Salinivibrio kushneri: one gene and its partner. Each later gene encodes a partner of the first gene's protein in a complex. Links are inferred from orthologs where the notes say so. Each region holds a gene or a part of one and is shown in the gene's direction. Other genes may lie near its edges.

Evidence for each region.
Region 2: the proteins of trxA (region 1) and trxB are in contact, whole or in part, in a crystal structure (PDB 1F6M), measured with the Escherichia coli proteins. The link is inferred for Salinivibrio kushneri from one-to-one orthologs.

What each region holds. Positions count from the first base shown.
Region 1 is NZ_CP114588.1:59,404-63,470, forward strand. Bases 53-3,023 are described here. They hold trxA (thioredoxin TrxA), read left to right. Parts: upstream 53-1,360; coding sequence 1,361-1,687; downstream 1,688-3,023. Other genes in these bases: rhlB (ATP-dependent RNA helicase RhlB), read right to left, coding at 53-1,248; rho (transcription termination factor Rho), read left to right, coding at 1,871-3,023. In the rest of the region: more of rhlB, read right to left, coding at 1-52; more of rho, read left to right, coding at 3,024-3,136; N8M53_RS00295 (hypothetical protein), read left to right, coding at 3,273-4,067. UniProt on the Escherichia coli protein: Participates in various redox reactions through the reversible oxidation of its active center dithiol to a disulfide and catalyzes dithiol-disulfide exchange reactions.
Region 2 is NZ_CP114588.1:976,502-987,526, reverse strand. Bases 4,900-7,727 are described here. They hold trxB (thioredoxin-disulfide reductase), read left to right. Parts: upstream 4,900-5,746; coding sequence 5,747-6,709; downstream 6,710-7,727. Other genes in these bases: cydD (heme ABC transporter permease/ATP-binding protein CydD), read left to right, coding at 6,787-7,727; ald (alanine dehydrogenase), read left to right, coding at 4,900-5,627. Also shown: N8M53_RS04815 (replication-associated recombination protein A), read right to left, coding at 1-176; outer membrane lipoprotein chaperone LolA, read right to left, coding at 194-823; N8M53_RS04805 (DNA translocase FtsK), read right to left, coding at 840-3,605; leucine-responsive transcriptional regulator Lrp, read right to left, coding at 3,842-4,336; more of ald, read left to right, coding at 4,503-4,899; more of cydD, read left to right, coding at 7,728-8,556; heme ABC transporter ATP-binding protein/permease CydC, read left to right, coding at 8,549-10,267; aat (leucyl/phenylalanyl-tRNA--protein transferase), read left to right, coding at 10,282-10,995; N8M53_RS04770 (arginyltransferase), read left to right, coding at 10,992-11,025.

The sequences.
Region 1 (4,067 bases):
TCCGCCGCCTTTGTTATTGTTACTGCGGCGCTGCGTATTAGGGCGCTTCGCCATTTTCTTTGGCGGTGGCAAATCTTTTAGCAGTGCACTGCGGTCGAACTCGCTAACCGGGATGCTATGTTCAATGTACTCTTCAATGGCGGGCAAATTCACCGCATAGTCTTCACAGGCAAAGCTGATGGAGCTGCCACTGGCACCTGCGCGCCCAGTACGGCCAATACGATGCACATAATCTTGCGCGTCGTCTGGCAGGTCGTAGTTAAACACATGGGTCACTTGCGGAATATGCAAACCGCGCGCGGCAACATCGGTTGCGACCAATAGATCGAGCTCGCCATTAGTGAATTGCTCGAGGATTTTAACCCGTTTTTTCTGGGGAACGTCGCCGGTGAGCAAGCCCACACGATGGTTATCAGCCGCTAAATGGGCCCAAATTGACTCGCAGCGATGCTTGGTATTGGCGAAAATGATCGCGCGCTCAGGCCAATCTTCTTCAATCAAAGTTTGTAGCAGCGGCATCTTTTCTTTGTTTGATGGCTGGAACAACTCTTCTTTGATGCGATGGCCGGTAATTTGCTCTGGCTCTACCACCACATGTTCTGGGTTGGTCATATGCTCAAAGGCCAGCTCTTGTACGCGATAGGACAAGGTCGCCGAAAATAGCATGTTCAAGCGCTGATCGGGGGCGGGCATGCGGTTAAACAAAAAGCGAATGTCTTTGATAAAACCGAGATCAAACATGCGGTCGGCTTCATCGAGCACCACAGCTTGAATGCCGTGCAAATCAATCACTTTCTTTTTGTAAAAGTCGATAATACGGCCACAGGTACCGATTAAAATATCGACACCCTGTTCTAGCGTCTGTTGCTGTTGGTCGTAACCTTCGCCACCATACGCGAGCCCTGCGCTAATCGACGTATTCGCCAAAAGCGGCTCAGCATCATTATAGATCTGAATCGCTAATTCACGCGTAGGAGCTAATATAATCGCACGCGGCTGATTTTTTTTACGCGATGCAGGCGCATCGGTCGTCAGAAGGTGATGAAACGTCGCAGCCAGGAACGCCAGGGTTTTGCCCGTCCCCGTTTGCGCCTGTCCTGCAATGTCTTGGCCGGTGAGCAGGACCGGCAATGCCAGGGCTTGGATAGGGGTACATTGAGTAAACCCTTTGGCCTCCAAGCTCTTGAGAACATCGGCGTGCAAGCCGAGCTCGGCAAATTTCTGCTCTGTGATATGCGTCATTTTCATCCGGATAGAATATCAGCTTAGGCTTGCAATACGGAAGCGAATCCAGTCAAATAGTCCCATAATTTACTGGTCGCAATTTAGCCAGTAACAAAAACATGTATTGGAGTAGAAGATGAGCGACAAAATTATGCAGCTAACCGACGACAGCTTTGAGGCAGACGTTCTAAAAGCTGCAGGGCCTGTATTGGTGGATTTTTGGGCAGAATGGTGTGGGCCGTGTAAAATGATCGCGCCTATCCTGGACGAAATCGCTGAAGAATACGCAGGTAAAGTCACCATCGGAAAACTGAACATTGACCAGAACGCAGGTACACCGCCTAAGTTCGGCATCCGTGGTATCCCAACACTGCTGCTATTTAAAGATGGCAGCGTGGCAGCAACCAAGGTTGGTGCTGTGTCAAAAACTCAGCTGAAAGAGTTTCTTGACGCCAACCTATAATGTTAAAGTAACCGTCGCTGCCTCTCAGCGGCGGTTGTTTTTCTGCCAACTAGACGATACCCCATTTAGGTGCTACCTTATTGCACGGAATTTGTACTTCTGTTCATCTCTCGAACATACCACTGGTCTCGACACGCTAACTAATTTCAGACCTCAACTTTGACAAACAAGACACTCACCACTATGAATCTTACCGAACTGAAGACTCAACCCGTCTCGACGCTGGTTGCGCTTGGCGAAAGCATGGGACTTGAAAACCTGGCTCGCTTGCGTAAACAGGACATCATTTTCTCGATCCTCAAACAGCACGCAAAAAGCGGTGAAGATATTTTCGGCAATGGCGTACTGGAAATTCTTCAAGACGGGTTTGGCTTCTTGCGCAGCGCAGATAGCTCGTATTTGGCCGGCCCTGATGACATTTATGTATCGCCAAGCCAAATTCGTCGCTTTAACCTGCGCACAGGCGATACCATCGCGGGTAAAATTCGGCCGCCAAAAGATGGCGAGCGTTACTTTGCGCTATTAAAAGTCAACCAAGTGAACAGCGATAAGCCGGACAACGCGCGCAGCAAAATCCTGTTTGAAAACTTGACCCCACTGCATGCCAGCGAGCGTATGGTGATGGAGCGTGGCAACGGCTCCACGGAAGACATCACAGCACGTGTGCTGGATTTGGCTTCGCCGATTGGTAAAGGCCAGCGCGGCTTGATTGTGGCACCGCCAAAAGCGGGTAAAACCATGTTGCTGCAAAACATTGCGCAAAGCATCGCGTTTAACCACCCAGACTGTGAATTGATGGTGCTGTTGATTGACGAGCGTCCGGAAGAAGTGACCGAGATGCAGCGCTTGGTACAAGGCGAAGTGGTTGCCTCAACCTTTGACGAGCCCGCAAACCGCCACGTGCAAGTCGCCGAAATGGTGATTGAAAAAGCCAAGCGTTTGGTGGAGCACAAAAAAGACGTGGTTATCTTGCTGGACTCGATCACCCGTCTGGCGCGTGCTTACAACACGGTTGTGCCATCATCAGGTAAAGTATTGACCGGTGGTGTTGACGCCAATGCCTTGCACCGTCCGAAGCGTTTCTTTGGTGCGGCGCGTAATGTGGAAGAAGGCGGCAGCCTGACCATTATCGCCACTGCGCTGGTAGACACGGGCTCTAAGATGGACGAAGTCATCTACGAAGAGTTTAAAGGCACGGGTAATATGGAATTGCACCTGTCCCGTAAGATTGCTGAAAAACGTGTTTTCCCTGCTATTGACTTCACCCGCTCTGGTACCCGCCGTGAAGAGTTGCTGACCAAGCCCGATGAACTACAAAAAATGTGGATCTTGCGCAAAATTGTGCATCCAATGGGCGAGCTGGAAGGCATGGAATTCTTGATTGGTAAATTGGCGATGTCCAAAACCAACAACGAGTTCTTTGATGCCATGCGTCGGCAAAACTCGTAAGTGGTGACGCAATAGTGTTAAGCACTGCGCATTCGCAGTGCTTTTTTATTGCTCAGCGCATACCTAGCTCGCACAATACGAGTCACCAAGGAAAGGTGACGCAGGACGCGTGACACCGAAGATAGGATTGCAACGGATGGCAAGACGTTTTCGCATCAAGCTAGCAGCGATATGCCTAGGGATCGTGGGCTTTGTTTCCTCCACGGTATCGGCATCCAATGAGCCAGCGGCCGATGGGCAAATCGTAGCTCAGCCTTTTATTGAGCAAGTGTTAGATAAAGCCAGTACGGCGGATGCGATGCGTACTGCCTTTACCCTCCAAGCCAACGGCGATATCAATGCGCTTGAGTCACACATTCGCCAGCTTCCTCCTCTGACGCGTGAGGCAACCTTGTATCGGCTGCTCTCTTCACCGTTGCGGCTTGATAACGAGAAATGGCGCGATTATCTCGTGACCTTAAGTCAGCAGCAGCCACACTTTCTGTTACGTCACCAACAAGACGGTTATTGGGTGACCACGCCTGCGTTTCATTACGCCGCCGCGGCGCGCAAGCAGCTTAATCGCTACCGCCAGCAGCAATTAACCCAAGAGCTCGGCATGCTATTGAGCTATCGTCAGTTGGTCATTGCTGATTGGGTGAAACCTGATGAGGCCGATTATGCGCGACGCCGTGATGCCTTGGTAAGCATGATTGCTGACTATGACGGCGATGGCTTAGCGTATCTGACCGATCAGTATCTTAATGATCCGACTTTAATGTGGATGCCAGACAACGCGATTTTAGCCGCGTTGGCACAGGCCACGGATCGTCCCGCGTTGTATGAAAGGTTATGGCGCCGAGGCACCGATCAGTATAGCCTCGCGGCTTTGCACGCGCTGCGTGAACGCGGAGCAGAGCCGTTTGCACTGCAGCAGATGATGGCCGCGGCC
Region 2 (11,025 bases), 920 kb from region 1 along the record:
CCAGGTGGACCCCAAAAAATCATCGAGTGGAGGGAGCCAGACTCAATTGCCCGGCGAAGCGGTTTACCCTCAGCGAGAAGGTGACGCTGACCGATGTACTGATCAAGCGTAATAGGCCGCATGCGTGCGGCCAATGGGCGAAAATCATCTGCAAAGTCAAGCGGTAAGGTCGACACAGTCACCTCCGAGGCAATTATCTTGGTTGGCGCTGATCGTCGACCATCACTGAGTCTGGTGGCGTAAACGAAAACAGGTCTGACGCCGGTGCTTGTCGGCTAAATTGACTCAGCGAGAACTGGCTCTGTTGCCCATCTTGCTCAACCACGGTAAAGCCGGTCAAGGTACCATCCGGTTTCACCGTGACTTCAAATTCGCCAATCGTGCCTGTGGTTTTTGGCGTTAAGGTAAAGGTATCAGCCTCTTGGGTGATTCGATACGCCTGCCAATCACTGGGCTGATTGCGTGTCAGCAATACAAACGGCGTTTGTGCCGTCGCATCCTCCAACCACATCGCGGTCACTTGCTCAACAAATGGGCTGTAGTACCAAAGCGTATCGCCATCAGAAATCATGATGGTTTCGTCGGGAGAGGTCGTGGTCCAGTTAAACAAGTTTGGCCGCTGAATCGCCAACCGCCCTTTTGCTTGATGAATCACCTCTCCTTCCGGGCTTTGCACTGTTTGGGAAAACTGCGCACTGAACGCGTCAACCTGACTCAACCGTTCCATCAGGTGTTGTTGCGCCTGCGTTTTCGCCTGCACCGACAATGCAAAAAGTAGAGACAGCACCACCATTAGGTGGCGGATAGCAGAGAATCGAGTCATGAAACCTTCCATTCGATCAATCTTTGGGTGGCGGTGGCGCGATGACTTCGCGATTACCGTTATGGCCTGGTGAGCTTACGACACCGTGTGCTTCCAGTTGTTCCACGATCCGCGCCGCTCGGTTGTAGCCAATTTTGAATCGGCGCTGTACGCCAGAAACAGACCCTCGACGGCTTTCGGTGACAAATTCAACCACTTGGTCAAAAAGCTGGTCCAGCTCTTCCCCATCTCCGCCTGAGGGCGCTTCACCCGGCAACAAGCTATCGGAGCCTTGATCCCCTTTGGTTATTTCGTCTAGGTACTGAGGCTTACCACGCGCTTTCCAATTGTTTACCACGCGATGCACCTCTTCATCACTGACAAAAGCACCATGAACACGAATCGGATGGTTGGAGCCATTAGGCATAAAGAGCATATCACCCATCCCCAATAACGACTCTGCGCCACCTTGGTCGAGGATAGTGCGTGAATCTGTCTTGGTAGACACCGTAAACGCCATCCGCGTTGGAATGTTGGCTTTGATTAAGCCTGTGATCACATCCACTGATGGACGCTGGGTGGCAAGCACTAGATGAATACCTGCGGCTCGAGCCTTTTGCGCCAGACGCGCAATCAACTCTTCCACTTTTTTGCCCACCACCATCATCAGATCGGAGAATTCATCCACGACCACCACAATATAAGGCAGCTTTTCCAGCTTAGGCGCTGACTCATCCATCGAGTCACCTGGCTTCCAAAGCGGATCGGGAATGGGATTATTCGCCGCTTCTGCGGCTTTTACTTTCTCGTTAAAGCCTTTTAAATTTCGCACCCCTAGCGCCGACATCAACTTGTAACGACGTTCCATCTCGCCAACACACCAACGCAGGGCATTGCCCGCATCTTTCATGTCAGTCACCACCTCGGTTAACAGGTGTGGGATCCCCTCATACACCGAGAGCTCGAGCATTTTCGGATCTATCATAATAAAGCGCACATCTTCCGGTGAAGCTTTATACAGCATGCTCACCAACATGACGTTCACACCCACCGATTTACCCGAGCCTGTGGTACCCGCCACCAGCATGTGTGGCGCCTTACCCAAATCGGTAATAATCGCTTCACCCGCGATATCATTCCCCAGCACCACCGAAATAGGCGAGTGGCTGTTCTTAAACCGCTCGCTACCGATCACTTCGGACATAAACACCGTTTCTCGGTGCTCATTGGGGAGCTCAAGACCAATATAGGGTTTACCTGGGATCACTTCGACCACACGCACTGCCGTGGTCGACAAAGCACGCGCCAAGTCTTTGGATAAGCCAGAAATGCGCGAGACTTTGACCCCAGGGGCCAAGTCGAGCTCAAAACGGGTGATCACTGGGCCTGGATACACGCCAACCACGCGCGCCTGGACTTTAAAGTCTTCCAGTCGTGCTTCGACCAGGCGAGCAATCTTCTCGAGCTCTTCACGCGTCGCCTGCTCTGCGGTGTGGCGAGCGGGGTCAAGCAGATCGAGGGTCGGGAAAGGTTCTTTCGGTGTGGGTAAATCCGGCTCATCTTTGACTAAGAACGGGTGATCCAGTCCAGCTGCCTGCTGCTGATTTTTTTGCGCTTGGCGAATGGTTTCTTGGAAGGGGTCGTCATCCTCATCCGCGCCACTGCTCGCTTGTTCTGCACGCTCAAGCTCGGACAGCCCATCTTGATTGCCATAGGTTGTGTCGACGTGATGCTGGCTCGGTGCGATTGGTGCACTGTGCAGATCATCAGATGGTGGCTCTTCGCCCGTTTCAATGGAGGGAGCAGTTCCAGTATCAAGATGTGGCGTATCCACCTCAACGCGCGAAGACGATACAGGCGCAGCTTCTTCATGCTCCTCCTCCTGCTCGATAGCAAGGTGCCACTGCCCCAATGACGGTTCCTCGGGGTGCGCATCATCGCTATCGGTAGCGCCCTGATCGTCGGCAACATCCGAGTCTGTTGCCGAACGCGCTTGTCCACCAAAGATAATAGGCGACGCGGCCTTGTTCTGTGCCTGCTCATCGTTGGCGGAACTCTCCGCCTTCTCCGGCGCTGACGGTGTCAAGCGACGTAAATCACTGAGCTCCATCGGCTCAGATGTATTGGCTGCGGTGTGTGTGTCGGAGTCTGGCATGCCTAGCTCGGTGGGTGCGTCACCGCGAATCCGATTCACCGTCCAGGTGACGCCTTTTAGTGTCATGGCGCCGAGGTTATCAACAATGGTCAACCAAGAGATCCCTGTAAAGAGAGTAAAACCGGCCGCCCAGCCAAACAGCATCATCAAGGTCGTGCCTAATACATTAAATAGCGGCAGCGCCAAACTGTTGGTGACATCCCCCATCACGCCACCAGAGGAAAAATGCCAAAAATCGTCAAAATTCAAATCGGCCAACGAGCAGCTGGTTAAAAACAGGATGAACAGTCCTAATATGCGCGCACCGATAATGGTGTAATTAATGGGTTCGTCGTCACCACGGCGACGTAAAAATACCCAACCACCGAGGATCACCGCTGGCGGCAGCGGATACGCTAAGATGCCAAACGAGAAGAAAAGACTATCGGCGAGCCAAGCGCCCATGGCGCCTGCGGCATTGTGCACATCACCATGCCAAGCAGTTTGCGACCAAGACGGGTCGGCTGGATTAAAAGACAATAAAGCCACCATAGCAAACACGGCAGCCGCGAGCACCAAGATAAACCCACACTCTTTTAATCGCTGAACACCATCTAAACGCACTTTGGAACGAGCTGCTTTGGGCTCCCGACGTAAAGAAAACTCCATCATCACCTGTTTAATACCGTTCTTGAACCGCATTCCTCATCCTATCTTGAGGCTTGCTCATATTGTCCTGACTTTACCACATTCATGCCATGAGAGCAGGCATGATGCCTGTTTACGATAAATCTTTACCGAGATATCACACAATCCTCAGTGATCCGAGCAAAAAATAAGCCGAGCACAATGCTCGGCTTGCGTTCTGATAGGAGTTGCCCCGCACCACCCATTTAACTCACTGACTATCGCGTATGAATAACCAGATGATTGCTCTGCTTGACCTCTTCCATTACCACGTAGGTGCGAGTGTCATTCACACCAGGCAAACGCAGCAAAGTTTCACCCAATAACTTGCGATATGCCGACATATCCGCTACTCGTGTTTTAAGCAGGTAATCAAAATCCCCTGACACTAACGAGCACTCTTGAATGTCCTCAAGCGTTTGCACGGCTTTGTTAAATTGCTCGAACACATCAGGCGCACCGCGGTTGAGTGTGATTTCGACAAACACTAGCAGTGATGCATCCAAATACTGGGGGTTAAGCAGTGCTGTATAGCCAAGGATATAACCTTGACGCTCAAGACGTCGTACACGTTCTAGACAGGGGGTAGGAGAAAGACCAACACGTTTTGATAACTCAACGTTAGAGACTCGCCCATCCTTTTGGAGCTCGTTCAGGATGTTGCGGTCAATGCGGTCCAATTCCTTGGAGGGCTTTTTTTTGGTATCTACCATTTTTTATTCCACCTTGTTACTTCCTTGCAAAAAGATATACCAAATTAAATAACATCTAAATGATTTTCAGCATCAAATGCTGGTTTATTGCCTTTATACTAGCCTGAAAATTGACAATATCAATAACAAGCCAGCCGATAACACTGAATAAACAAGAGGTGACAGCATGATCATTGGCGTTCCAAAAGAAATCAAAAACCATGAGTACCGCGTTGGTATGGTACCCGCGAGTGTTCGCGAGCTCATTTCTCACGGCCACTCTGTCTACATCGAGACCAACGCAGGTAATGGTATTGGTTTCTCTGACGACGACTATAAAGCCGCCGGCGCGTCTATCCTTCCCACTGCTGCTGACGTCTTTGCTAAAGCAGAAATGATCGTCAAGGTAAAAGAGCCACAAGCCGTTGAGCGTGCGATGCTCCGTGAAGGACAGATTTTGTTCACCTATTTGCATCTTGCACCAGATTTTCCGCAAACAGAAGACTTAATTAAAAGTAAAGCCATCTGTATTGCCTACGAAACGGTAACAGATTCTAAAGGTCGATTGCCACTACTTGCGCCTATGTCTGAGGTTGCCGGTCGTATGTCTATTCAAGCAGGTGCACAAGCGCTTGAGAAATCACATGGTGGTTCAGGCATGCTGCTCAGCGGTGTGCCCGGTGTTGAGCCTGCGAAAATCGTGGTATTAGGCGGTGGCGTAGTTGGCTCTAACGCTGCACGTATGGCGGTTGGCCTACGCGCGGACGTGACTATTCTCGACAAAAATGTCGACACCCTACGTCGCCTCGATGAAGAGTTCCAAGGGCGCGCCAAAGTGGTGTACTCCACCGAGGAGACCCTGGAGCAGCACGTGCTGAACGCAGACCTGGTCGTGGGCGCAGTACTCATCCCAGGCGCAGCTGCACCTAAGCTGGTGAACGAAGATCATATCAAACGTATGAAGCCTGGCGCAGCGGTTGTGGATGTGGCTATTGATCAAGGCGGCTGTTTCGCAACTTCACACGCGACCACTCATGCCGATCCAACCTATATCGTCGACGACGTGGTGCACTACTGTGTCGCTAACATGCCAGGCGCGGTGGCACGTACCTCTACTGTCGCACTGAACAACGCCACGCTGCCATATATCGTCAAACTGGCTAATAAGGGCTATCGCGATGCCTTGGTGGAAGACCAGCACCTGCGCAATGGCCTGAATGTTATCGGTGGTCAAGTCACGATTAAAGAAGTCGCTGAAGGCTTTGATTTGCCGTATGTTGATGCCATGGACGCACTGAAGTCTGCGCATTAATCGGCTGCGCCAATCATAGAAATCGAGGGCACCATCACGGTGCCCTTTCTTTACCTTTCTAATTTACCTACAATCAGTCCATTCAAAAAAACGAACCTCTTTCCTGCTCGGAGACGTGAATGAGTAACATTAAGCATGCGAACCTTTTGATCTTGGGTTCAGGCCCGGCTGGCTACACGGCCGCTGTTTATGCCGCGCGCGCTAACTTAAACCCAGTCATGGTGACTGGAATGCAGCAAGGTGGGCAATTGACCACCACGACAGATGTCGAAAACTGGCCAGGCGATCCTGAGGGGCTGACCGGACCGGCGTTAATGGATCGCATGAAAGCCCATGCGGAAAAGTTTGAAACCGAGATCATTTTTGATCACATCAATGATGTGGATTTATCCTCACGTCCATTCCGCCTAAAAGGCGATAACGGCGAGTTCACCTGTGATGCATTGATCATATCGACCGGCGCGTCAGCGCAATACCTTGGCTTGCCGTCTGAAGACGCATTCAAAGGACGTGGTGTCTCAGCGTGTGCGACCTGTGATGGTTTTTTCTATCGCAACCAGAAAGTCGCGGTGATCGGCGGTGGCAACACCGCAGTCGAAGAGGCGTTATACCTGTCTAACATTGCCTCAGAGGTACATGTTGTTCATCGTCGTGACACCTTCCGTGCTGAAAAGATCCTCGTTGATCGCATGATGGATAAAGTGAAGAACGGGAACATAGTGCTACACACTAACCGCGTGCTCGATGAAGTATTAGGCGATGAAATGGGCGTGACCCAAGCACGCTTGAAAGATACCCAGAGTGATGAAACTGAAACACTGGATGTGATGGGCGTGTTTGTTGCCATCGGCCACAAGCCGAATACCGACATTTTTGCTGGCCAACTCGACATGGAAAATGGCTACATTAAGGTCGAGTCAGGCCTCAATGGCAACGCCACCCAAACCAGCGTTGAAGGGGTGTTTGCCGCCGGTGACGTGATGGATCATGTATATCGTCAAGCGATTACTTCTGCCGGTACTGGCTGTATGGCGGCGCTCGATGCCGAGCGTTTTCTCGACGCTTTAGCCGATAATAAATAAGCCTATGCTCTCATGCAGGCTGCCATTCGGTGGCCTGCCCAGCCTATTTGTAGGCTCTCATAAAATAATAAGACGATATGGATAAATCTAAACAGCGGGCGCTAACCCAATGGCTCAAGTCGCAGAGCACGTTAGCCAAACCCTGGTTAGTTGCGACGATTAGTATTGCACTCCTCTCCGGTGTGCTTTTGATTGCCCAAGCAGCACTTCTCGCCCACCTGCTGCACCAATTGATCATTGAACAAACGGATAAATTCGCGCTGCTCCCAAGCTTTTTGGCGTTAGCGGGCGTCGTGTTAGCACGTGCGGTATGCAGTTGGGCAAAAGAGCAAACGGGCTACCGCTGTGGTGAAGCCATTCGCCAACATATCCGTCACCTGATACTGAACCGACTCGACGCGCTAGGGCCGGTAACGATTCAAGGACGCCCAGCGGGAAGCTGGGCGAGCCTTATTTTAGAACAAGTGGAAGAGTTACAAGATTTTTTCGCTCGTTATCTCCCACAGATGGCTATTGCCGTACTGATCCCCTTGGTGATCTTGGTCGCCGTATTCCCAATCAATTGGGCATCGGGCGTGATCTTTTTAGTTACTGCCCCGCTCGTGCCTCTTTTTATGGCTTTAGTCGGCATCAAGGCCGCAGATGCCAACCGCAAGAATTTCAAGGCACTACAGCGCCTGTCAGGCTATTTTTACGATCGTTTGCGAGGCCTTCCGACCCTCAAGCTGTTTAACCGCGTCGACGCAGAAGCCGACCAACTTCATCTCGCCTCACACACGTTTCGTCAGCGTACCATGGAGGTGCTGCGCTTAGCCTTTTTGTCATCGGCCGTGCTGGAGTTTTTCACCGCGATATCTATTGCCGTTGTCGCAGTCTATTTTGGTTTCAGCTTTATTGGTGAGCTTGATTTTGGCCATTATGGGGCCCCCATATCGTTATTTACCGGCCTATTTGTACTGGTTCTCGCCCCCGAGTTTTATCAACCACTGCGGGATTTAGGGACCTTTTACCACGCCAAAGCACAAGCAATCGGGGCGGCCGAGTCTATCGTGGAATTTCTCGATGCCCAGCCAGACACCGGCACCCAAGGCACAATCACACCTGACTTATCCGCTGTCTCTATTAGCGCGCAAGATTTAGAGGTGCTGAGTCCAGACGGACACGTATTGGCAGGGCCTATGAGCTTTTCTATCCAGCCCGGTGAACACGTTGCGCTTGTTGGCGTTAGTGGTGCAGGGAAATCAAGCCTGCTTAATGCGCTACTCGGCTTTTTACCCTACCGTGGCCGCCTTAGCATCAATGGCTGTGAACGCAGTGAACTTGATTTAACGCATTGGCGTCAGTCGATAAGCTGGGTTGGGCAAAACCCACAGCTTTTCCATGGCAGTATTCGCGACAATATTGCCCTCGCCAACCCTGAAGCGAGCCCTGAGACAATCAATCAGGTGATGACCCAAGCGTACGTGGATGAGTTTGTGATGCGACTGACCGACGGTTTAGCGCACTTTGTCGGCGATCGAAATGGTGGTTTATCGGTGGGCCAAGCGCAACGTATCGCTGTCGCACGGGCGTTGCTACAAAATGGCGCACTGTGGGTGCTGGATGAACCGACCGCAAGTTTGGATGCGCACAGTGAACAACGCGTGCTCGACACCTTGCAAGCCGCCACCCAAGTTAGAACCTGTATTCAGGTTTCCCACCGTTTAGATACGCTGGCAACCAGTGACCAAGTTTGGGTCATGATGAACGGCAAGTTAGTACAACAAGGCCCCTATCATACACTGGCAGAAACCGGCCCGCTGGCAGAGATGCTGGCTTCCGCCGATAGGAGAAATCTCGATGCGTGAACTACTGCCCTATCTTCGCCTCTATAAACGCCACTGGTTTGGATTAAGTCTGGGTATGGTGTTGGCGTTTGCCACCTTGTTTGCCGCCATTGGGCTGTTAACGCTCTCCGGCTGGTTTATTGCCGCCGCCGCAGTCGCTGGCCTAGCTGGCATCGCCACCTTTAATTACATGCTGCCCGCCGCTGGTGTGCGTGGCTTTTCTATTGGGCGTACATTCGGGCGTTGGGCTGAACGTGTGGTCAGCCACAATGCCACCTTCAAGCTGTTGGCGGATTTGCGGGTATCCTTTTTTCGCAAGCTCGCCCCTTTAGTGCCAGACCAAAGCCTGAACATGCGTGATGGCGATTTACTCAATCGCATGGTTGCCGACGTCGATGCCATGGACCATGTTTATCTGCGACTCATTAGCCCTATGGTTGTCGGCACCCTCGGCATTGTGGCTGTGAGTCTGTTTTTAGGTTGGTTTGACCCAATGCTTGGCATGGCGCTTGGGCTGACACTACTGGTGTTATTGATTGGGCTGCCCATCCTTTTTTATCGCTTGGGTAATGATCAAGGCCGTGCTCAATTGGAGCAAAACGCAGCTACGCGCATTGCACTGCTCGATTGGTTGCAAGGACACGCCGAGCTGGCTTTATTTGGCGCACGTGACCGTTATCGCGCTCGCATCGATAGCAGTGAGCAAGCCATGCTTCACGCGCAAGCCAATATGGCGCGTATCACTGGGCTGGCCAATGCCGTGCTCGTTGCAGCAACAGGTTTAACACTGGTCGGTATGATATGGCTTGCGGCTGACGGGGTTGGTGGTCGCCTACCCGGTCCAATGATCGCCATGGTGGCTTTCACTACCATGGCAAGCTTTGAGCTGATGATGCCGATCACCGCTGCGTTCCAATACCTGGGCAAAACGCTTACCGCCGCGAAACGGCTCAATGCGATCACCGAGCGCACACCGAGTGTCCCCTTCCCCTCACAAGGACATTCTGGCCCCGCCATCGGCACCATTAGCTTTGATAACGTCAGTTACCAATACCCTGGCGCAGCACAAGACGCGGTTTCAAATATCTCGCTCCACGTGACATCGGGACAAACACTGGCACTGCTGGGTAGGACGGGGTGTGGCAAATCAACCTTATTGAGCTTGGTCACCCGAGCGTGGGATCCCACCCAAGGTCAAATTACCCTTGATGATGTGCCGCTAACACAATGGCAAGAGCCAGCGCTGCGTGACGCAATGTCCGTGGTAACGCAAAAAGTCGACCTGTTTAATGGCACATTGCGCGATAACCTTGCACTTGCCAACCCTCATGCGTCAGACGATGTTTTAACATCAACCCTAGAACGTGTTGGCTTGGGTGGGCTGCTAGAGGGTCAAGGGCTAGATGCTTGGTTGGGCGATGGCGGACGACAGCTTTCCGGTGGCGAGCGCCGCCGCTTGGGGATTGGTCGCGGGTTACTGCATCCCGCCCCTATCATGCTACTCGATGAACCCACCGAAGGGCTTGATGTGCAAACCGAGGCGGAGATCCTATCCTTACTACACACACATTGTCAGGATAAAACCGTGGTGATCATCACCCATCGCTTAGTCGGATTAGCACACATGGACAAAATATGCCTAATGGATGCAGGCCAAATTATTGAGCAAGGTACACACTCGTCGTTGCTCGCCCAGAATGGCCGCTATGCGCAACTCATGAACCGCTTGTAACGAGAGCGTGTAATATGACCCTCTTTTTACCGCCTTTAGCGCAAGATGATTTTCGCTTTCCGCCCGTTGACGAGGCACTCTCTCACCCCGATGGCTTGCTTGCCATTGGGGGAGACCTATCACCCGCGAGATTGATGTCTGCTTATCGCAGTGGCATTTTCCCTTGGTTTGGCGAAGATGACCCTTTGCTGTGGTGGTCGCCAAGTGAAAGGGCCGTGATTCAACCCTCTGATTTCCATGCCAGTCGCAGTTTGCGTAAAGCCGCCAAAAAGTCCGCGTATACCATCACGCTTAATCACGCGTTCGAGTCGGTGATTGCTACCTGTGCGGCCATTCGCGGATCTGAACAGACCTGGATTACCGATGAGATGCAAGCCGCTTACTGCCAGCTTCATACTCAAGGCGATGCACACAGTGTCGAAGTCTGGCAGAACAATCACCTGGTCGGTGGACTCTATGGCGTTGCCGTTGGTCAGGTGTTCTGTGGCGAGTCCATGTTTTCCAAGGCTACCAATGCCTCTAAGTTTGCGCTTTGGCAATTCAGCCAATACTTTGCACAACAGGGTGGCCGTTATATTGATTGCCAAATGATGACACCACATTTAGCCTCTTTGGGCGCCAAAACCTGGACGCGTGACGCGTTTATCGCCGCGCTGCAAGCTCATCGCGACCTGCCCATTATCCAGGGCTGCCAACCGACGCAGATAGCAGATTGGAGACCACGATGAGTGTGGGGATCCAGGTTGGCGTTACACCAA